DNA from 3 places in the Rhizobium sp. ERR 942 genome. Region 1 is predicted to be linked to each of the others. Evidence: predicted binding sites of a transcription regulator. Region 1 holds the regulator's gene; each other region holds the start of a gene.
What was found. The regulator HrcA, encoded in region 1, represses chaperone genes, less so after heat shock. The targets are predictions, from matches to a motif close to GTTAGCACTCNCNNNNNGNGAGTGCTAAC.

Region 1 (7,713 bases):
CAGAAGGATCGCTTCGATCCCGCCATGGAGCGGTTGATCGAGAATCTCGAGCTGCTTGCCCGGCGCGATTTCGCCACGCTGAAGCGGCTCTGCGGCGTCGATGAGGAAGACCTGCTCGACATGATGGCGGAAATCCGCCAGCTCAACCCGAAGCCCGGCAGCGGTTTCGAAACAGACATATCGGAGGCGATCATGCCCGATATCGTCGTGCGTCCCTCAGCGGACGGTAGCTGGCTGGTAGAACTCAATCCCGATGCGCTGCCGCGGGTATTGGTGAGCCAGTCCTATTTCGCCTCCGTCTCCAAGACCAGCCAGGACCATGCCTTTCTTTCGGAATGCCTGCAGAATGCCAACTGGTTGACCCGCAGCCTGGACCAGCGCGCCAAGACGATCATGAAGGTGGCAAGCGAGATCGTGCGGCAACAGGACGCGTTCCTGCTGCATGGCGTCGACCATCTGCGGCCGCTCAACCTGAAAACCGTGGCGGATGCCATCAAGATGCATGAATCGACGGTCAGCCGCGTGACCTCGAACAAGTACATGCTGACGCCACGCGGGCTGTTCGAGCTCAAATATTTCTTCACGGTTTCGATCGGCGCCGTCGAGGGCGGAGACAGCCATTCTGCAGAGGCCGTGCGCCACAAGATCCGTCTGCTGATCTCGAACGAGAGCCCGGATGCGGTCCTCTCCGACGACGATATCGTCGATACGCTGAAGAAGGGCGGGATAGAGCTTGCTCGCCGCACGGTTGCAAAGTACCGCGAAGCCATGAACATCCCCTCCTCCGTGCAACGGCGCCGAGAGAAGCGGGCTCTAGCCAAAGTTTCTGGTTTCTGACGCCGGCAACCTTCAACCACAGGATGTCAAACTCCTAACGGTCCGTTAAGATGCAGTTGACTTTCGTATGAGGCAGGGCTAGAAGCCCGCCGCAATCGCTGCAGGACAGCACGACCATGAAACTTATCCCCACCATCCAAAAGGCGGTCGATATACGCAATTTGCCTTTGACTGCGTGAAGTGCTTGGATGAGCTTGAGGCTTGGCGTAAACTGATACGCGCAATAACCACTACAAGAAGGGAAACTCCATGAGTGTGCGTGTCTCCGGTAAACATATGGAAATTGGTGACTCCTTCCGTCAGCGGATCGAGGACCAGATCGGTATGGCCGTGACCAAATACTTCGACGGGGGGTATTCGGGTCAGGTAACTGTGCAGAAGTCCAGTTCGCGTTTTGCGGCCGATTGCAAGCTTCACCTCGATAGCGGTGTCGTATTGCATGCTGCCGGCGAAGCCATGGACCCGCAGCTTGCTTTCGACGCTGCCTCCGAGCGTATCGAAAAGCGCCTGCGTCGTTACAAGCGCAAACTCAAGGACCATCAGGCAGGCAATCACGTGAACGGTCAGGCGGAAGTCGCCTACACCGTCATGGACGGCGTTCCCGATGACGACGAGGAGATCCCTGCCGACTTCGCGCCGGCAATCGTCGCAGAGAGCACGAAACAACTGAAAACCATGTCGGTGGCGACCGCCGTGATGGCGCTCGACATGACCGACGAGCCGCTGCTGCTCTTCCGCAGCCCCGGCAACGAACACTTGAACATCGTCTATCGCCGTCAGGACGGCAACATTGGCTGGATCGACGCAGCCAATATCAAAGGCTGAGAATAGAAGATAAGCGGCGGCTGCGCATCATCGCAGCTGGCCGCCGCTTGCCCGTCATCGGTTCTCGGCGACACGAAGGATAAAGAGAATGGCATTGGCAGATTTGCTACAGCAAGATGCGATCATCCCCGCCTTGAAGGCAAATTCCAAAAAACAACTGCTTCAGGAGCTGGCCGCCAAAGCCTCCAAGCTCACCGGACTGCCCGAGCGCGAAATCTTCGACGTCGTGCTGCAGCGCGAGCGCCTCGGCTCCACCGGCGTCGGCAACGGTATCGCCATTCCCCACGGCAAGCTTGCCAGCATCAAGTCCATCGCCGGCATTTTCGCGCGCCTTGAAGCGCCCGTCGATTTCGAGGCGCTGGACGACCAGCCTGTCGATCTCGTCTTCCTGCTGCTCGCACCTGAAGGTGCCGGCGCGGACCACCTGAAGGCGCTCTCGCGCATCGCCCGCGTTCTGCGGGACCAGGATCTCGTCGCGAAGCTCCGCGCCACCGATTCCGCCACCGCCATCTACGCCTTCCTCAACGAAGAGCAGGCATCCAACGCCGCCTAACCGCTTGGATTACACTGGACCAAGGCAAAAATAAGAGCCGGATGATCCGAGATCGTCCGGCTCTCTTCTTTTATTGGCGTTGCCAAAAAAGATCAGGCGTCTTTCTCGTCCAGCGGGCTGTTGGCGCCCTGCTCGGCATTTTCGACGATCTTCGGGCCACCCTTGGCGACGCCGACCATGGCCGGGCGCAGAACGCGGTCGCCGATGACGAAACCGGCCTGCACCACCTGGACGACAGTGTTGTTCGGCACTTCCGGGTTCGGCACTTCGAACATGGCCTGATGGAAATTGGGATCGAACTTCTGCCCGATCGGCTCGAGCTGACGCACACCATGACGCTCAAGGGCCGAGAGCATTGAACGCTCGGTCATCTCGACACCTTCGATCAGCGTCTTCAGGCCGGCATCGGCGCCATCACGGGCGTCGGCCGGAATGGCATCCAGCGTGCGGCGCAGGTTGTCGGCCACCGAGAGCATGTCGCGGGCAAAGCTTGCCACGGAATAGGACTTTGCATCCTTCACGTCGCGCTCGGTGCGGCGACGGAGGTTGTCCATCTCGGCAGCAAGGCGAAGGTAGCGATCACGCAGTTCGCCGTTCTCGGCCTTCAGCAGCTCAACCGGATCTGGCTGAGACGGCTCGGCTGCATCAACGGTTTCCGCTGCATCCTGCGCGAAATCCGCTGACGTGTCAGCCGCCGTGGCGTCAGGTCCGGTTTTTGTTGTTTCGTCGGTCATGACGGTCTCCGAATTGCTTGGTCTTTGGATGTGCCCGATATCGAGGTTTGGCCGGAAAAAATCAAGGCTTTGTCGAGAAGAACAGCCAAATCCTGGCTTTGCGGCGGCGGCAATACGGCTCGCCGCTCCCGGACGCTGTTCAAGACGTCGACTGTTCAGCCCTCCTTCCTGGGGGTATGCTGAACTGCATCTCAGCACAGCGTGAGGTGACATCAATGTCTAACGGCAAATCCCTTTCAGGCAAGTGTTTCTGTGGCGCGGTGGAAATCGCAGTCGATGGCGAGCCAATGGCGATGGGTTACTGTCATTGCGAGTCCTGTCGGGAATGGTCGGCAGGGCCGGTCAATGCCTTCTCGCTCTGGCCGCCGGAAGCCGTTCACATCACCAAGGGCGCGGACAAAATCGGCAGTTATCAGAAAACCGAAAAGAGCGTGCGCAAGTGGTGCACGGTCTGCGGCGGCCATCTTTTGACCGAGCATCCGCCGTGGGGCGTCACGGACGTCTATGCAGCGGTCCTTCCCGACCTCGATTTTCAGCCTGGCATGCATGTCAACTACGAGACGACAGTGCTGCATCTGAGAGACGGGCTGCCAAAGCAGAAGGACTTTCCAGCCGAGATGGGCGGATCTGGAACTTTGCTTCCCGATTGACCGCAGCAGCTAAATCCGCTCCTCAGATTCCAGGCCGGGACAGCCGGGAAATCAGCTGAGCGGTATAATCGACCATGGGCACGATGCGCGCATAATTCAGCCGCGTCGGGCCGATGACGCCGACCGCGCCGACGATGCGATCGTCCTCGTCGCGATAGGGTGCGACGATGAGCGAGGAGCCGGACAGTGAGAAGAGCTTGTTTTCCGAGCCGATGAAGATGCGCACGCCCGGTCCGCTTTCGGCAAGATTGAGGATCTCGATGAGGCTGTCCTTCTTTTCGAGATCATCGAAGAGGAGGCGCAGGCGATCCAGATCCTCCGCGCCGCCGATTTCGGCCAGCAGGTTGGAGTGGCCGCGCACGATCAGCTGCGTCGGCTTGCCGTCGTCATCGCCGCCGGACCATACGGCAATACCGCGCTCGACCAGCTGATGCGACAGGCTGTCCAGCTCCTGGCGCACGCTTTCCTTGAGGCTCTGCAATTGCCGCCGCAATTCCGGCATCGTCTGGCCGGTCATATGGGCGTTGAGGAAGTTGGCGGCCTCCGTCAGCTGCGACGAGGTCGTGCCGGCCGGCAGCTCGATGATGCGGTTTTCCACTTGATCGTGCTCGCCGACGAGCACGGCGAGCGCCTTGGTCGGCTCCAGCCGGATAAATTCCACATGCTTGAGAACGGGATCGCTCTTGGAGGTAATGACGAGCCCGGCACCGCGCGAAATGCCCGATAGCACCCGGCTTGCTTCCGACATCATCGATTCCACCGGCTGGTCACGATTGCCGCCGCGCACCTGCCGATCGATATTGGCTCGATCCTCGGCGGAGAGATCCCCGACCTGCATGAAAGCATCGACGAAGAAGCGCAGACCGACCTGAGTCGGCAAGCGCCCGGCGCTCACATGCGGCGAATAGATGAGTCCCAGCTCCTCCAGATCGCTCATGACATTGCGCACGGAAGCCGGCGACAGCGACATGGGCAGCAGGCGTGAAAGATTGCGCGAGCCCAGGGGCTCACCATTTTCCAGATAGCCTTCGACGATGCGGCGGAAGATTTCCTTGGAGCGTTCGTCCAGTGCAGCAATGACATCCGAGACCGACGATGTCGTGAATACCATTTCGCTGTCAGATCCATTCCGTTGAGCCTTAGGCAAAATATAATCATTCAGTTAGCAATGGCAAAAGGGAAAAATGTCGCCGTCGCCGCTGAGCGTCTTTGCGGCCTGCTTTTCCTTTGCAAAAGCGGCCTGCGGGTCGTAGAAGCGGTCAACGAACATTCAGGAGAGTGGAATGCGGCCTTCAGGCAGAAAAACCGACCAGATGCGCAAGGTGTCGTTCGAGCGCAATTTTTCCAAGCATGCGGAAGGCTCCTGCCTGGTGAAATTCGGCGATACGCATGTGCTCTGCACGGCAAGCCTGGAAGACAAGACGCCGCCATGGCTGCGCAACAGCGGCAAAGGCTGGGTCACGGCGGAATACGGCATGCTGCCGCGCGCGACAGGCGAGCGCATGAAGCGCGAAGCAGCTGCCGGCAAGCAGGGCGGCCGCACGCAGGAAATCCAGCGCCTCATCGGCCGTTCGCTGCGCGCTGTCGTCGACCTCAAGGAATTGGGCGAGCGCCAGATCACCGTCGACTGCGACGTCATCCAGGCCGATGGCGGCACGCGCACGGCCTCGATCACCGGCGGCTGGATCGCGCTCTATGACTGCCTGAAGTGGATGGAAAGCCGCAACATGGTCAAGGTCGAGCGCGTGCTGAAAGATCACATCGCCGCTATCTCCTGCGGTATCTTTGCCGATCAGCCCGTCATCGATCTCGACTATCTTGAGGATTCCTCGGCGGAGACCGACGCCAATTTCGTCATGACCGGCAAGGGCGGCATCGTCGAGATCCAGGGAACGGCTGAGGGCGGCCCCTTCAGCGAAGAAGAATTCGCCACGCTGATGCATCTGGCCAAAAACGGCATTGCCGAACTGGTGGAGCTGCAGAAGCAGGCCATCGCCTGAGGATATCAACGAATGCGGAGCGTGCAGCCTGCCCCTCATCCGGCCTATCGGCCACCTTCTCCCCGTCGAGACGGGGAGAAGGGGCAAGGCGCACCTGCCGTCATCTCTCAGCTTCGCGGGAATCGGGAGGCGCCCATATATGAGGTCGTTCCCTCGCCCCGCGAGCGGGGAGAGGGTGAGGGGCTAATCCGTTGAGCAATGCGACACTCACAGGCGTTCTTGAAACTGCCCTCTATGCAGACGATCTCGATGCCGCCGAAGCCTTTTATAGCGGCGTACTCGGGTTGAAGAAGATATCGCGAGGCGGCAACCGCCACGTCTTCTATCGCTGCGGGCCGGGTGTGCTCCTGATCTTCAACAGTGAAGAAACGGTCAAGCCGCACGAGCCGGGCGCCCTGCCCGTGCCGCCGCATGGGACTAAGGGTCATGGTCACGTTTGCTTCCGTGTCGATGGCAACGATATCGAGGCCATGGCCGAGAGGCTGAAGGCTGCCGGTGTCGATATCGAAGCCGATTTTCACTGGCCGAATGGCGGCCGTTCGATCTATTTTCGCGATCCGGCCGGCAACAGTCTGGAATGCGCCGAACCCCGCATCTGGGGCCTATGACAGGACAGCACATGCGCAAGCTCGATACTAAGACTATCGTCGTCGCCAGCCACAATGCCGGCAAGATCCAGGAAATACGCGATCTGATCGGGCCGCTCGGCTTTACCGCCAAGTCCGCCGCCGATCTCAACTTCATCGAACCGGACGAAACGGGCACGACCTTCGAAGAAAATGCGACGATCAAGGCGCTGGCCTCCGCCAATGCCTCCGGCCTGCCGGCACTCTCGGACGATTCCGGTCTGGTTATCGATGCACTCGGCGGCGATCCCGGCGTCTATACGGCCAATTGGGCGGAGACGGCTGACGGGACGCGTGACTTCGCCATGGCCATGCGGAAGGTCGAAACCGCCCTGGAAAAGGCCGGCGCCACCACGCCGGAGAGCCGCACGGCCCGCTTCGTCAGCGTGCTCTGCCTTGCTTGGCCGGATGGACATACCGAGCTTTTCCGCGGCGAAGTGGAAGGCACGGTCGTCTGGCCGCCGCGCGGCAGCCAGGGCTTCGGCTACGACCCGGTCTTCCAGCCGGAGGGATACCAGACCACATTCGGCGAAATGAGCGCCGAGCAAAAGCATGGCTGGAAGCCCGGCGACGAGCAGGCGCTGTCGCACCGCGCCCGCGCCTTCAAGATCTTTGTCGAAACCTGCCTGGAGGCGTAAGCTAATCCCGTGGAAATCGTGGACACACAAGATCTGATGCACGGGGCGCAATTGCTGCCCGATACCGGCGAACCCGGTTTCGGCGTCTATGTGCATTGGCCCTTTTGCGCGGCCAAGTGTCCCTACTGCGATTTCAACAGCCATGTCCGCCATCAGCCTGTCGATCAGGAGCGCTTTGCCGCCGCCTTTCTGAAGGAAATGGCGACGATGCGCATGATCAGCGGCCCGAAGACAGTGACAAGCGTCTTCCTCGGCGGCGGCACGCCATCGCTGATGAAGCCGGAAACGGTCGGCGCAGTGCTCGATAGCATTGCTAGGACATGGCATGTGCCCGACGGTATCGAGATCACCATGGAGGCCAATCCCTCGAGCGTCGAGGCCGAGCGCTTTCGCGGCTATCGCGCCGCCGGCGTCAATCGCGTGTCGATGGGCGTGCAGGCACTGAACGACCGCGACCTGAAGTTCCTCGGACGTCTGCACAATGTCGAGGATGCGCTGAAGGCGATCAGGCTGGCGCGCGAGATCTTCCCGCGCATGTCCTTCGACCTCATCTATGCCCGCCCCAACCAGACCGTCGAGGAATGGGAGCGCGAGCTGAAGGAGGCAATCTCCTATGCGGTCGATCACCTCTCGCTCTATCAGCTGACGATCGAGGAAGGCACGCCCTTCTACGGCCTTCATAAGGCCGGAAAGCTGATCGTGCCCGATGGCGATCAGTCGGCGCTGCTTTATGAAGCGACGCAGGAGATCACCGAGCGCGAGGGTATGCCGGCCTATGAGGTTTCCAATCACGCGCGCCCCGGCGCCGAGAGCCGGCACAATCTCACCTATTGGCGCTACGGAGACTATG
Region 2 (7,713 bases), 360 kb from region 1:
AAGTAACTGGTCAGGCGAACTCACCCGACCATCATCGACAGTCGTTTACTGCCGGGTGGCGAGCTGGCTGCCCGGTTCCAGCTTGAAGCGTGGAAACAGGAAGACGCCGACCATGCTGCCGGCACGTTGCTTGTCGGCAGCAACGGATTCGCCAACGCAAAAGACCGGCTGGCGATGGCCGCCGGTGCCGAGCGTCGTCGTGGAATAACAGAAAGAAGAGTTTGCGGTTGCCGCCTGCTCGAAGAGATCGAGGATACGCGCTCGATCGTGCGGATCATAGCAATGCATGAGGCTCAGCAAGCCACATTCCGAGGAGCTCAGCCCGTGCAGCATCGTGCTCCACTGCCCAAGTTTGATGATGCCGCTTGAAAGATCGCCCGTCCATCCCTCGGAAACACAGAATTGTGCCAGAAGATCGGGGTCATGGCCTTCGAACTCCAGCGAGCCGGGAGCAAACGGTGCGGAAAAATTGGCTTTGGCAATCTTGAACAAGATGATCCCCACAAGAGCGCATGGTTCCCCGCGCCTCACTTCAATTCCGTATTTCCCCGGATGGAGGGTCTCCCTGCATTTTGCGCCGCAGCTTATGGCCGAGGCGTGCCTCCACTAGTCCGCTGTCGACAATGCTTTTCGGGATGGCGTTCCAGTTTATGAAGTCATTTCAAGTAATAAATCAGGACAGCGCCAGCGCGCAAGGTTATGATCATGCCAAGCCGCAGGTTAAGCCTGTCCAAAAGAAGTAAAAATTACGTGTATTGCAGCTAACTCTCCAAAATCGCTGCGCTGCGAGTTATAGGGGCTTTTTCGAAAACAGCAATGGGCAAGTTGCAAAATTTGCAACACGATAGAATCTTGCAGGGATTGCAGTTGTACAGTTTCGGCACAATTAAAAAGGGCGACCCGAGGGCCGCCCTTCATCAATTCTGGATGTCGGATTGAACAATCGCAACAGGCCGTTGGCCCATCACATCATATCCATGCCGCCACTTCAGGCCGCTTGGCGGCCTGAAGCACTGAAGTGCATGGGCGAAGCTTTATGGACATTCCTGCGATTAGGCCTGTTGGCCTATCACATCATGTCCATGCCGCCCATGCCACCCATGCCGCCCGGCATGCCAGCAGGGGCATCCTTCTTCGGCAGTTCGGCGATCATGGCTTCGGTGGTGATCAGCAGCGAAGCAACCGAAGCTGCATCCTGCAGAGCCGTGCGAACGACCTTGACCGGGTCGACGATGCCCATGGCGATCATGTCGCCGTAAACACCCGTCTGAGCGTTGTAGCCCCAGTTGTCTTCGTTCTTGTCGAGGATCTTGCCGACAACGATCGAAGCTTCGTCACCAGCGTTTTCAGCGATCTGGCGAGCCGGGGACTGCAGAGCACGGCGAACGATGTTGATGCCGGCTTCCTGGTCTTCGTTTTCGCCCTTGACCGAGATCTTGACTGAAGAACGCAGCAGAGCGGTACCGCCGCCCGGTACGATGCCTTCCTGAACGGCAGCGCGCGTCGCGTTCAGAGCGTCGTCGATGCGGTCCTTCTTTTCCTTGACTTCGATTTCCGTCGAGCCGCCAACGCGGATAACGGCAACGCCGCCAGCGAGCTTTGCAAGGCGTTCCTGCAGCTTTTCGCGGTCGTAGTCAGAGGTGGTTTCTTCGATCTGGGCCTTGATCTGGGCAACACGGCCTTCGATGTCGGACTTGGCGCCAGCGCCGTCGACGATCGTGGTGTTTTCCTTGGAGATCGAAACCTTCTTGGCGCGGCCGAGCATGTCGAGGGTGACAGACTCGAGCTTGATGCCGAGGTCTTCGGAGATGACAGTGCCGCCTGTCAGGATGGCGATGTCTTCCAGCATGGCCTTGCGGCGATCGCCGAAGCCCGGAGCCTTGACAGCAGCGATCTTCAGGCCGCCACGCAGCTTGTTGACGACGAGGGTCGCAAGCGCTTCGCCTTCGACGTCCTCAGCGATGATGAGGAGCGGCTTGCCGGTCTGAACGACGGCTTCGAGAACCGGGAGCATGGCCTGCAGGTTCGAGAGCTTCTTCTCGTGCAGGAGGATGAAGGCGTCTTCGAGGTCGGCCACCATCTTTTCCGGGTTGGTTACGAAGTAGGGGCTGAGGTAGCCGCGGTCGAACTGCATGCCTTCAACGACTTCGAGTTCGGTTTCGGCGGTCTTGGCTTCTTCAACCGTGATGACGCCTTCGTTGCCGACCTTCTGCATGGCTTCGGCAATATCGAGACCGATCTGCTTTTCGCCGTTTGCGGAGATCGTGCCGACCTGGGCAACTTCTTCCGAAGTGTTGATCTTCTTGGCCTTGGCGAGCAGGTCCTTGACGACTTCTGCAACAGCGAGGTCGATGCCGCGCTTCAGATCCATCGGGTTCATGCCGGCTGCAACAGCCTTGGCGCCTTCGCGAACGATTGCCTGGGCAAGAACGGTTGCGGTGGTGGTGCCGTCACCAGCGACATCGTTGGTCTTCGAAGCGACTTCGCGGACCATCTGGGCGCCCATGTTCTCGAACTTGTCTTCGAGTTCGATTTCCTTGGCGACGGAAACGCCGTCCTTGGTGATGCGCGGAGCGCCGAAGGATTTGTCGATAACGACGTTACGACCCTTCGGGCCGAGCGTGACCTTCACTGCGTCAGCGAGGATGTCGACGCCACGAAGCATCTTTTCGCGGGCGCTGCGGCCGAATTTTACTTCTTTAGCTGCCATGTTTGAAACTCCTGAATTCGCGTTTTCCGGGCTTTAAGGCCCGTCAGCTGTATCGGAAAAGGGAACCGGCCGGATTAGCCGATGATGCCCATGATGTCGGCTTCCTTCATGATCAGAAGGTCTTCGCCGTTGAGCTTGACTTCGGTGCCGGACCACTTGCCGAACAGAACGCGATCGCCAACCTTGACGTCGAGTGCTACGACCTTGCCGGATTCATCGCGAGCGCCGGAGCCGACGGCGACGATTTCGCCTTCCTGCGGCTTTTCCTTGGCGGTATCGGGAATGATGATGCCACCCTTGGTCTTTTCTTCCGACTCGACGCGGCGAACGACGACGCGGTCATGAAGGGGGCGGAAATTGGTGCTTGCCATTGTCTAATCCCTCGATCAAATGACATTCACGGATCAGCGGAGATCCGTATGGATTTTGTTAGCACTCATCCTTGGAGAGTGCTAGCGACGGTGATTTAGGGGTGGCTTCCGGACGAGTCAAGGACAGCACTGTGAATTTTTTGCGGCGCGTAACGGCTTGTTTTGAGGATGATTAACGCCCATGGCAGTGGCGTGTAGCACGTCGTTGCGAAGTTCCTCTCATTTTCCCCTCTTCAGAAAGGGTCAGGTCGCACCTTTTCGAGAGCGTCATGCTGTTGCTTCCGCTGCGCAATCTTGCCGCTCGCCGAGCTTGCACATGTCTGCTTCTCAGGCCTTGTGCGACGCAAAAACCTTGCATGCCGCTCTTGTAATTTGCCGGCCGGTTTGCGATGTCAGCCCGTGATTTATTTGATGCGAGGATGGCATGGGCAAACGGATCGAGAGCTTTCGCGACATCGGCGGACTTTATGATGTTGCGCTCTGCGATGTCTGGGGCGTGCTCCATAACGGCGTCATGGCCTACAAGGAGGCCTCCATCGCGCTCGAAGCGGCCCGCGGCGAAGGCCTTGCTGTCGTCCTCATCACCAACTCTCCACGCGTCGCTCCGAAGGTCGTCGAGCAGCTGCGTGCGATCGGGGTTCCCGACAGCGTTTACGATCGCATCATCACCTCGGGCGATGTCACCCGCAGGCTGATTGCCGAGGGACCGAAAAAGGTGTTTCTGCTCGGCCCCGAGCGTGACATCGGCATCCTGGAAGGCCTTGACGTTCAGCGCGTCGACGCTGGCGAGGCCGAAAGCATCGTCTGCACCGGTTTCTTTGACGACGAGACCGAAACACCTGACGATTATACCGACATGCTGACGGCCTGGTCGGCTCGCAAGGTGCCGCTGATCTGCGCCAATCCGGATCTTGTGGTCGAGCGCGGCCACCGCATGATCCCCTGCGCCGGCGCTATGGCCGCCTATTATGAGCGGCTTGGTGGCCAGACGCGCATCGCCGGCAAGCCGCACCAGCCGATCTACGATGCCGCGATCGCGGCGGCCCGCGAGGTGAAAAGCGAGTTTCCGCTGTCGCGTGTCGTGGCGATCGGCGACGGCATGCCGACCGACGTGCGCGGCGCACTCGATTACGGCCTCGATCTTCTTTATATCAGCCATGGCATCCACGCCCGCGAATATGTCGTCGAGGGGCATACGGATGAGGCCGCGCTCGGCGCCTTCCTGGCGCGCGAGCAGGCCTCGCCGAAGTGGTGGATGCCGCGCCTTGTCTGAGGAGAGTGGCAGTCGATGACCGTTTTCCATCGCAACGAAACCCGCGAGCCGCTTCCCGATGCCCTGAAGGGCGGGGTGGTCGCCATCGGCAATTTCGACGGTGTGCACCGCGGCCATCAGTCTGTGCTGACACGTGCGCTGGAGATCGCCAGGGAGCGCGGCGTGCCGGCGCTGGTGCTCACCTTCGAGCCGCATCCGCGCACCGTCTTCAAGCCCGATCAGCCTGTTTTCCGTCTGACGCCTGCGCCGCTCCGAGCACGTCTCCTCGAAGCGCTCGGCTTCAACGCCGTCATCGAATATCCCTTCGATCGCACCTTCTCGCAGCGTTCGGCGGACGAGTTCGTCCACTCGATCCTGATCGACTGGCTGCACGCGTCGGAAGTCGTCACTGGCTTCGATTTCCATTTCGGCCATGATCGCCAGGGAGGCCCCGCCTTCCTCATGAATGCTGGCAGTCACAATGGTTTCGGCGTGACGCTGATCGATGCCTTCCGCGACGAAAACACGGAGGTCATCTCGTCGAGCCGCATTCGTGCGCTGCTCGCGGAAGGCGATGTCGCCCAAGCCGCCGGTCTGCTTGGCTATCGCTATACCGTTCAGGCGCCCGTTATCGGCGGCGAGAAGCTCGGCCGCACGCTCGGCTTCCCGACGGCAAATATGCAGCTGCCGCCGGAGTCATCGCTGAGGGCAGGCATCTATGCGGTTCGCTTCCGAACGGCCGATGGTGTCGTCCGCGATGGCGTCGCCAGCTACGGCCGGCGCCCGACGGTGACGGATAACGGCGCGCCGCTGCTGGAGACCTTTGTCTTCGATTTCAGCGGCGATCTCTACGGACAGGTCTGTTCGGTTTCCTTCTTTGGCTATCTCCGCCCCGAACTGAAGTTCGAAGGTCTCGACCCGCTGGTCGCGCAGATCCGCAAGGATGAGGACGAAGCACGCGCGCTGCTTGCCGGCGTCCAGCCGCTCAGCGAGCTTGATCGCGCCATCGCCTTCGACTGATATTCGCGAAGTGATGGGGTGGAAAAGGTTTTCCGCCTCGTATCATCGCTCCGATTTCGGGCTGACATCAACGCCGCCAAGAGACTGTTGAATTCATGCCCGACAAGGATCATTGTTCCGCGCCGGTTTTTGGGAGGAGCAATCGTTGACACTACGCAACCAGATTATTGCGCTCGCGCTCGCGCCTCTCGTCATCTCGATCCTGGCAATCACTGCCTTCATTACCTGGCAGTCGACCAATCTTACCAAGAGCAATATCGAGACCTTCGAACAGAACATGCTGAGGGCGAAGGAAACGGAGATCGTCAACCTTACAAATCTTGCCGTGTCGGCCATTCAGGCGATCTATCGGGACGCAGCCCCGGACGATCAAGCCGCTAAGGACAAGGTAGCCGCGATCCTGACGTCGCTTGATTATGGCCCGGACGGATACTTCTTCGTCTACGACTATGATGGCAACAACATCGTTCATCCGCGCGAGAGATTTCGTAACGGGCGCAATTGGATCGATTTGACCGATCCGGACGGCGACAAGGTCATCGCGGAGCTCATCAAGACCGCAAAAGCCGGCGGGGGCCTGCACCAGTACAAATGGGAGAAGCCTTCCACCGGCCGTGTCGCCGATAAGCTCTCATTCGCTGTCGGCCTTGATAAATGGCACTGGGTTGTCGGAACCGGCGTCTATCTGGATGATATTTTTACCCAGACTGCTGCGGCCAATGCCGCCATGCGGGCAAACATAAAAGGAACCTTTGTCGTCGTCACACTCATTGCCGTCCCTGCTGTTCTGGTCGTCTTCACGACTTGCATGCTCTTGACCTTCCGTGAGCGACGCATGGCCGATGGTCGGCTGAAGGAGCTGACGCAAAGAGTGATTGATACGCAGGAGGAGGAACGCGCCCGCCTTGCGCGTGAACTGCACGATGGCGTGTCGCAGAATCTCCTCGGCGTGCGCTATGTCATGGACCTTGCCAACCGCAAGGTACGAAACCAGGTCGATGATGCCGCCACGACGATCGAGAAGGGTATCGATACCCTGAACAGCGCAATCAAGGACATCAGGCGGCTCTCGCATGATCTGCGTCCCCGCGTGCTCGATGATCTTGGCTTGACGGCGGCGCTGACCGCGCTCGCGAACAATTTCGCCGAGCGGACCGGGATCGCAACCGAGATCGAGGCTTCCGGCTTCACCAGCATGCTGAAGCCGGAAGCCAATACCGCGCTCTACCGTGTCACGCAGGAGGCCTTGAACAATGTGGAGCGCCATTCCGGGGCGACGGTTCTTGCGATCAAACTTTGGAGTGATCGCGGGCGTGCACGCTTGAGAATTTCGGACAACGGCATTGGTTTTGACGGCACTGGCGACGGCAAAGGCGGACTTGGGCTGAGGAACATGCAGGAGCGTATGGCACATTTCCGCGGCCTGCTTCTCGTCCAGAGCAAGGCCGATGGTACGACACTGATTGCGATGCTGCCGAAATCGGCCAATGCCTCGCCAAGAGCAAAGGTGGATGCGGCATGAAAAGCGACAGGATCAGTGTTCTGTTGATCGACAATCATCCCGTGGTGTTGGACGGATTGAAAGCCGTGCTGGAGACGTTTGACCACATAGAGGTGGTCGGGACGGCAAACCTTGCGCAGATCGGCCTGGAGGTCGGACGACGGACGCTCCCGCAGGTTACCTTGATGGATATCAATATGCCGAAGCTGAGCGGTATCGAGGCGATCGAGCTCTTTCGCCGGGAGCTTCCGGAGACGCGGATCGTGATGCTATCCATGCATGACAGCCGAGAATACATCTCCTCGTCGATCATGCGCGGTGCGGTCGGATATATCCTCAAGGATGTTTCGACGGATGAAGTCGTCTGCGCCATCGAGACGGTAGCAGCCGGCGGGACTTATTTCTCGTCCGGCGTTCGCGACATACTGGTGGCAGACAGGGCGCAAAATGAGGCTGATCCGCTGACCCCGCGCGAGCGGCGCATTCTGGGCTTGATCGTTACAGGCAGGAGTAATCGCGAGATTGCCGAAGAACTTCAGATCACGCCCGCGACGGCGGAAACGCATCGCAAGAACTTGAAGAAGAAGCTTGGCATCGCAACGACCGCCGGTCTGATCCGCTACGCGCTTGACCACGGCATCGCAACCGCGGCGGGCTGACGTCCGCCTACCCACTTCTGGGTAGGTTCGGCGATTTCGTATCAGCTAATATCTTGTTCGGACGGTAGACTCGCCGTAGGACTTTATCAGCGGCTGCCCGCAGGCGGGCCGTTGGGAGGAATTCACATCCGTTGGTCTGGCTCTGCATAGCCAAAGCTCCTCGGCTCCGGTCCTAGGGCCTACATTGCAATCGCAGACTG
Region 3 (7,713 bases), on a different contig from region 1:
CAGGATCCTGATGCCTGGATTGCAGGCGTCGAGCGATGGCGCAACATGAATTCTCCTTTTCGCTCCAGCCTTGCCGATGGACCCGCGCCCGAGCCCAATATCGAATGGATGCTTTACCAGGCGCTTGCCGGCATCTGGCCGCAGGACATCGAAGGAGCCGATCGGAGCGCACTGAAGGAACGGTTTTGCGCCTATGTGTTGAAGGCGATCCGAGAAGCCAAGCTCCGGACGGATTGGATGGATGAAAACCCTTCCTATGAGCATGCGGTCGAGGCCTATGCCGCCGCCTTGTTTTCGGAGGATAATCGGGAGTTCATCCGTGATTTCGACCGGACGCTGCGTCCTTTCATGGAGCTTGGTTTCCGCAACAGCCTGTCGCAGTTGCTGATCAAGCTCACGGCTCCCGGTGTTCCCGACATCTATCAGGGTAGCGAGCGTCTCGATTTCAGCCTTGTCGATCCGGACAATCGACGACCGGTCGACCATCCGTGGACTGACACGGAAGCGGCCGGTCCCCTCGCGATGGATCCCGCTTTCTTGAAACGGCATGTCATCCGCACGGTGCTGCGCTATCGCAATCAGCACCCCTTTCTTTTCCTCGAGGGCGAATATGTGCCTTTGGAAACCAGCGGCGCACGAGCGTCCAATCTCGTGGCTTTCGCTCGCGTTCACGAGCGGGAAACAGCGGTTACGATCGTGCCGCGTCTGGTCGATATGCCTTCATCGGATTTCTGGAAAGACACCGCTGTGATGATGCCGCGAGAGCTCAAGGCGCCGCTATACGATCTCTTGACGGATAAGCCTTCGTCAGCTGGCGATCTTCTGGCAGCACAGCTGTTTACCGATCATTCCCTATCCTTTCTCGTGGGGAACCGGTGACGATCCTGGCGCCGATGCATGCGTAGTCCGACCTCAAGGCCGGAACAAAGCGCTTCACAGGGTGTTTCTGCTGCGCAGCAACGATCACGAGGATTTCATGACGGAAGGCGGCAAGAGGTATGCGATCGAGCCTGGAGATTACACGCGCCTGGGAGCGAATTATGACGGAGAGGGTGTCAATTTCGCACTTTTCAGCGCCTATGCGGAAAAGGTGGAACTCTGCCTTTTCGACGAAAGCGGAAAGGAGGTCGAGCGGATCGCTCTGCCGGAATATACCCATGAAATCTGGCATGGCTATGTGCCTGGACTGAAGCCAGGTGCCTTGTATGGCTACCGCGTGCACGGCCCGTTCGATCCCGAGAAAGGGCATCGTTTCAATGCGCACAAATTGCTCGTCGACCCCTATGCCCGCGAGCTTGTGGGCAACATCGAATGGTCGCAAGCCCAGTTCGCCTATCGTCTGGACGACGAGCAAAAGGATCTTTCCTTCGACGAGACCGATAGCGCCGGACAGGTGCCCAAATGCCGTGTGGTCGACCTCAAGAATGAAACATCGGATAAGAAGCCGTCGGTCGCGTGGCCTGAGACCATTTTCTATGAGGCGCACGTCAAGGGAATGACGATGCTGAATCCGGCAATTCCGGAGCCGTTGCGTGGCACCTTTGACGGTCTGGGGCACGGGGCGGTCGTCGATTACATCAAGAGCCTCGGCGTCACCTCCATCGAACTCCTTCCCATCCATTTCTTTCCCGATGACAGTCACTTGCTCGACAAGGGCTTGCACAACTATTGGGGCTACAACAGCCTTGCCTTCTTCGCGCCGGCAACTCGTTATTACGGGCCTAAGGGCCTTTCAGGCTTTCGCGACATGGTGCGTGCCTTCCACGATGCCGGTATCGAGGTCATCCTCGATGTCGTCTATAATCATACCGCGGAGGGCAATGAACTCGGTCCGACCCTTTCCTTCAAGGGTATCGACAATTTCTCCTATTACCGCACCCTGCCGGACCAGCCCCGCTACTACATCAACGACACCGGCACCGGCAACACGATCAACACGTCGCATCCGCGCGTGCTGCAAATGGTGACGGACTCGCTGCGCTATTGGGTCGAAGAAATGCACGTCGATGGCTTTCGTTTCGATCTCGGCACCATTCTTGGTCGCGAACCCCAGGGTTTCGATCAGCGCAGCGGCTTCTTCGACGCGGTCGGCCAGGATCCGGTGCTTGCCAAAGTCAAACTTGTCGGCGAGCCGTGGGACATTGGCCCCGGCGGTTATCAGGTGGGGGGATTTCCGCCGGGTTGGGCGGAGTGGAATGACAAATATCGCGATACGGTCCGGGATTACTGGAAGGGCACACCTGGCATGACAAGGGATTTTGCCGCCCGCATCTTAGGGTCGGGCGACGTTTATGATCTTCGTGGCCGCCGCCCGTGGGCCACTGTCAATTTCATCGCCGCCCACGATGGCTTCACGCTTAATGATCTCGTCTCCTATAACGAGAAGCATAATGAGGCCAATGGCGAAGACAACAATGACGGCCACAACGACAACCGCAGCTACAATTACGGCGCTGAAGGTCCGACGGATGATGAAGCCATCAATACCGTTCGAGAGCGCCAGAAACGCAATTTTCTCGCGACCCTCTTTCTGTCGCATGGTACGCCGATGCTGCTGGCGGGTGATGAGGCCGGCCGCAGCCAGATGGGCAACAACAATGGCTACTGTCAGGACAACGAACTCAGCTGGCTGCATTGGGACGATCGATATGGCAGCGCCGAGGCGCTTTATACCTTCGTCAAACGGCTGATCGCCTTGCGTCAGGCACATTCCATCCTCAGACGAGAAAATTGGCGCGATGGTCTGATTGTCACCTGGCTCAATCCGACCGGCGGAGAGCAGACGGACGAGCAATGGGACGATGAAGCAAACACGGCGATCGGCCTGCGCCTGTCGCGTGAGCAACCCTTCGAAGAGGGCTGGGATGATATTCTAGTCCTTTTCAACCCTCGTGATGGAGATGTCGACTTTACCTTGCCGGATGACAAACGCTGGGCGCTGGAACTATCGACATCCGATCCTGATGGGCAGGATCGGGGCGGGGTCGACAAGAAATTCTTGAAACTTGAAGCCCGCAGTCTCTCGCTTTTGAGGCCCGCCTGAAACAAGCGTGAGTGAAATGAAAATGCACGTCGTGGGTCTTTAAGAGCGTGGAAGCTCGGACAAGCGACGGAAATCTCGAACCCGTCCAGTCGAAGGTACCGTCGATATTAGGTTATTCCGGCGGTATGCGGCTTTAGTTATCTCACTGCCCCGGCCGCCGATGAAACGAATATTGGCATTTGGTTGTCGTTTTGTAGCTCATATGATTTCTTGTGCTATGCCGCGAACAATACGGGTTGCCCATCCCATTAGCTCTCGCGGTATGTAAAACTGCCATTCACCGGAATTTTGGTCTGGAATCCAGGCCGGTCGGCTCCGTTTTGTTTCTTGCAAACCTAAATATCTGTTGCTGTTTGGAAACTTTTCCTGGTCTCCGAACTTTGATGGGAGGCCGTGAGATAATGCATGAGTGTATGCATGGGTGTTCCTCCTGTAAGGGATCGACCCTTGTCGCACCGTTTCCAAATTCCACGAGTGCTCGGCCGAGCCGGAGGAACTAATGCCGTTAACATATCACGTTGGTATCCATGACGAGGGTTTTGCCTATCGCGTCGGTGATGTTTGGTCGGAGACGTTTCCCGATCACGGGAGTGCGCTTGCCGCCGCCAAATCTGCGGCGGCCCGCCAACAGCAGGGCGGCGAAGATACCGAAATCAGCTACCAGCTGTCCGATGGACGCTGGCGGACCGAACAGGTCAGTCGCGGGGAAGGCCCAATCACGAATGTAAGCGATGACGCGGACAATCCCATGAAGGAATTAACCGGATCATGCCGTTGCGGGCAAGTGCGTCTAACGGTGCGCGGAAAACCGCTACGTATCGGCATTTGTCATTGCACGGATTGCCGGCAGGAAAGCGGATCCGCCTTCACTTATTTCGGCCTATGGCCCGCAAGTGAATTTCACTATGAAGGCGCGACGAGCGAGTTTGCTGGACGCGAGTTTTGCCCGCGTTGCGGTTCGCGCGTGTTTGCCGTTGGCGATAGCGAGGTCGAGATCAAGCTTGGAGTCCTGAGCGCGGCACCCACGCGTCTCAGACCCAGCTATGAGGTTTGGACCAAACGGCGGGAACCCTGGCTTTCATCGATCGAAGGCGCGGAGCAGCACGAGGAGGATAGACGATGAGGCGCGCATGATGGCGGGCTAGCCGCCGTCAAAAACAGGAAAAGCGGACCAAATGGTACGCGTGACTGGAATGCTTCTCCGCTTACTCGGCCTTCCCACGCAATGAAGGTCTGATCGACAAAGTTATTGGCGAAAGCCGTGAGCAGGACTGATGGAGATATCGGCCCGTCGATGCTGACATTCTTCGCATGCAATAAATAATCACGAGGGCGTTACGAGGATGACGCGCCCCCGTTCCTGATGAACCTAAAAGACCAGCAAGGATTCAAATCCTTCCAGCCGATAATCTTCTCCGCCCGGCAGGAGCTGAGCCTTAGCCTCCCCGGCCTGTCGAGGGTTGGCAAGGGAGAACGACCGAGCTCATCAAGCCTTGATTATCGAAGACTGGGGAAGGAAAGTTTCGGTTCGGGTCCTAATGGAGCTTGAACTCGCCTTCGACACGACGCCATTCGTTTGGACCGATCAGGCGCCGATGGCTGTAGCGGACGGAATGCAGCGGCCCGTCGAGATTGGTTTGCCAGAAATCGAGGAACCTATGCATTTCGGGAAAATCGGGCGCCAGGTCGTAATCCTGCCAGACGTAGGTCTGCAGGACGGATTCGAAATCGGGAATGTGATAGAGGATATGCGCGGTGGTCAGCCCATAGCCGTTTAGTTGACCTTCCAGTTCCGACGAAAATCGCATGCTTCATCTCCGTTTCGTGACAGTCGGATGGTGGCGCAAATTTTTGCGGCCATCAATGGGTTTTCAACGCAAAGTGCCATTTTCTTGTTCCATTCCAGCATGTTAGCAGCCGCCTGAGGCGAGTGCTAATTTTTTTGTCCATCCCTCTTGAAATCGAAAAATCCCAAAACCAGATCATTTCGCGCAAAAGGCTCGAACGAGGTTTTGCACCCGCCCGGACTGGTCATCCGGTCCGGTGAGGGGATCAACGTCATCTTTTTTGCTCAACGGAGGAAAACATGTCGTTCCGACCGCTTCATGATCGCATTCTTGTCCGCCGCGTCGATTCCGAGGAAAAGACCAAGGGCGGCATCATCATTCCCGACACCGCCAAGGAAAAGCCGCAGGAAGGCGAGGTTATCGCCGTGGGGCCGGGCGCGCGCAACGACGCCGGCCAGATCCAGGCCCTCGACGTCAAGGCTGGCGATCGCATCTTGTTCGGAAAATGGTCCGGCACTGAGATCAAGATCAATGGCGAAGACCTGCTCATCATGAAGGAAAGCGATGTCATGGGCATTATTGAAGCCCAGGCCGAGCGGAAACAGGCTGCCTGAGCCTCCACGCCACGAACCATCAGTCTGATAGCTGCCTATTGAGGAGTTAAAGAAATGGCTGCGAAAGAAGTCAAGTTTCACACCGATGCCCGTGAACGCATGCTGCGAGGGGTCGATGTGCTCGCCAATGCGGTGAAGGTCACGCTCGGCCCGAAGGGTCGTAACGTCGTCATCGACAAGTCCTTCGGCGCTCCGCGCATCACCAAGGACGGTGTTACCGTCGCCAAGGAAATCGAACTGGAAGACAAGTTCGAGAACATGGGCGCCCAAATGCTGCGCGAAGTCGCCTCCAAGACCAACGACCTTGCCGGCGATGGCACCACGACAGCGACGGTTCTCGCTCAAGCGATTGTCAAGGAAGGCGCCAAGGCGGTCGCGTCCGGCATGAACCCGATGGATCTGAAGCGCGGCATAGACCTCGGCGTCGACGCGGTCGTGGCGGAACTGAAGACCAACGCCCGCAAGATCTCCAATAATGCGGAGATCGCCCAGGTCGGCACCATTTCGGCTAACGGCGATGCCGAGATCGGCCGTTATCTCGCCGAAGCCATGCAGAAGGTCGGCAACGAAGGCGTCATCACGGTTGAAGAAGCCAAGACCGCCGAAACCGAACTCGAAGTCGTTGAAGGCATGCAGTTCGACCGCGGCTATCTCAGCCCCTATTTCGTCACCAATGCCGACAAGATGCGGGTGGAGTTCGAGGATCCCTATATCCTCATCCATGAAAAGAAGCTCTCGAACCTGCAATCGCTACTTCCAATCCTGGAGGCCGTCGTTCAGACCGGCAAGCCGCTCCTCATCATCGCTGAGGACGTCGAAGGCGAAGCGCTTGCGACCCTCGTCGTCAACAAACTGCGTGGCGGCCTGAAGATCGCTGCCGTCAAGGCTCCGGGCTTCGGCGATCGCCGCAAGGCCATGCTGGAAGACATCGCCATCCTGACGGGCGGCACTGTCATCTCCGAAGACCTCGGCATCAAGCTCGAGAACGTTACCCTCGACATGCTCGGCCGGGCGAAGAAGGTGGCGATCGAGAAGGAGAATACGACCATTATCGATGGCGTCGGCTCGAAATCGGACATCGAAGGCCGTGTTGCCCAGATCAAGGCCCAGATCGAAGAAACCACCTCTGACTACGACCGCGAAAAGCTGCAGGAACGCCTTGCCAAGCTCGCTGGCGGCGTTGCCGTTATCCGCGTTGGCGGTTCGACCGAAGTCGAAGTGAAGGAAAAGAAGGACCGTGTCGATGACGCGCTGCATGCGACCCGAGCCGCGGTCGAGGAAGGCATCCTGCCGGGCGGCGGCGTTGCTCTGCTGAGAGCCGTCAAGGCGCTTGACAGTCTCAAGACGGAAAACGACGACCAGCGCGTCGGCGTCGATATTGTTCGCCGGGCAATCGAGGCGCCGGTTCGCCAAATAGCAGAGAATGCCGGCGCGGAAGGTTCGATCATCGTCGGCAAGCTGCGCGAGAAGACCGACTTCTCCTATGGCTGGAATGCCCAGACGAATGAATATGGCGATCTCTATGCTCAAGGCGTCATCGATCCGGCCAAGGTCGTGCGCACCGCACTTCAGGATGCAGCTTCGGTCGCGGGCTTGCTGGTGACGACGGAAGCCATGATTGCCGAAAAGCCGAAGAAGGAGGCACCTCCCGCATTGCCTGCTGGAGCTGGAATGGACTTCTAACGGTCAAGCCCGCTCCACCTTCTGGTGGAGCGGGCTCCGCAATGGAGATCACGAATGGTTCAGACGATCATCAAGAGATCAGATGCGCCGCTCGATTCGCGCGACCTGGACCTTTGTCAGCGCGTTTTTGATGAGATCCGGGCAGCGGCGGATATTCCGCGCAAATCGGAAGAGGGCGAGCGGATCGCTGCTATAGTAATAGAACTATACCGCCAGGGAGTACGAAATCCGCGGCAGCTGAAAATACTGGTGCAGGGTGCGCGCGGCACCTTTCCGGAGGTGGCGGAAGGATGAACAGCCATCTTTCTCTTTCGCGGGAAGATCTGCGGATCTGCATGGACGTCGTCAAATCGATAGCGCGTGGAAAAGGGGTCTCACGTGATCCTACTGCCGTTGCGCAGATCATGACGACGGTCGCAAGATATTATAGCAGAGCCCTGCACGAACCGTCAGCCTTGCGCGCGGCGGCACTCTCCGAGCTCGAAGGCAATTCATTTGCTGAGGGGGCGCCATGGAGGGTAACGGACCAAGCTGAAGCTTCCTAACGTGGCCAGAACTCAGCGATCAGACATCGATGGAGCCAGAT

Region 2: the regulator HrcA is predicted to act here: its motif matches at 3,139-3,167, upstream of groES (co-chaperone GroES).
Region 3: the regulator HrcA is predicted to act here: its motif matches at 4,953-4,981, upstream of groES (co-chaperone GroES).

Annotation. Positions count from the first base shown of each region.
Region 1 is NZ_VIUA01000006.1:97,398-105,110, reverse strand. It holds gene rpoN (RNA polymerase factor sigma-54) at 1-837, shown strand, start outside; gene raiA (ribosome-associated translation inhibitor RaiA) at 1,087-1,662, shown strand; gene ptsN (PTS IIA-like nitrogen regulatory protein PtsN) at 1,751-2,215, shown strand; gene grpE (nucleotide exchange factor GrpE) at 2,308-2,949, opposite strand; gene FBZ97_RS23780 (GFA family protein) at 3,165-3,599, shown strand; gene hrcA (heat-inducible transcriptional repressor HrcA) at 3,622-4,710, opposite strand; gene rph (ribonuclease PH) at 4,883-5,599, shown strand; gene FBZ97_RS23765 (VOC family protein) at 5,791-6,207, shown strand; gene rdgB (RdgB/HAM1 family non-canonical purine NTP pyrophosphatase) at 6,219-6,863, shown strand; gene hemW (radical SAM family heme chaperone HemW) at 6,900-7,713, shown strand, end outside.
Region 2 is NZ_VIUA01000006.1:455,863-463,575, forward strand. It holds gene FBZ97_RS25520 (hypothetical protein) at 46-492, opposite strand; gene groL (chaperonin GroEL) at 1,070-2,710, opposite strand; gene groES (co-chaperone GroES) at 2,785-3,081, opposite strand; gene FBZ97_RS25535 (TIGR01459 family HAD-type hydrolase) at 3,506-4,354, shown strand; gene FBZ97_RS25540 (bifunctional riboflavin kinase/FAD synthetase) at 4,370-5,353, shown strand; gene FBZ97_RS25545 (cache domain-containing protein) at 5,499-6,875, shown strand; gene FBZ97_RS25550 (response regulator transcription factor) at 6,872-7,513, shown strand.
Region 3 is NZ_VIUA01000009.1:110,525-118,237, reverse strand. It holds gene treY (malto-oligosyltrehalose synthase) at 1-879, shown strand, start outside; gene glgX (glycogen debranching protein GlgX) at 977-3,043, shown strand; gene FBZ97_RS29500 (GFA family protein) at 3,792-4,166, shown strand; gene FBZ97_RS29495 (usg protein) at 4,579-4,851, opposite strand; gene groES (co-chaperone GroES) at 5,130-5,444, shown strand; gene groL (chaperonin GroEL) at 5,499-7,127, shown strand; gene FBZ97_RS29480 (hypothetical protein) at 7,182-7,421, shown strand.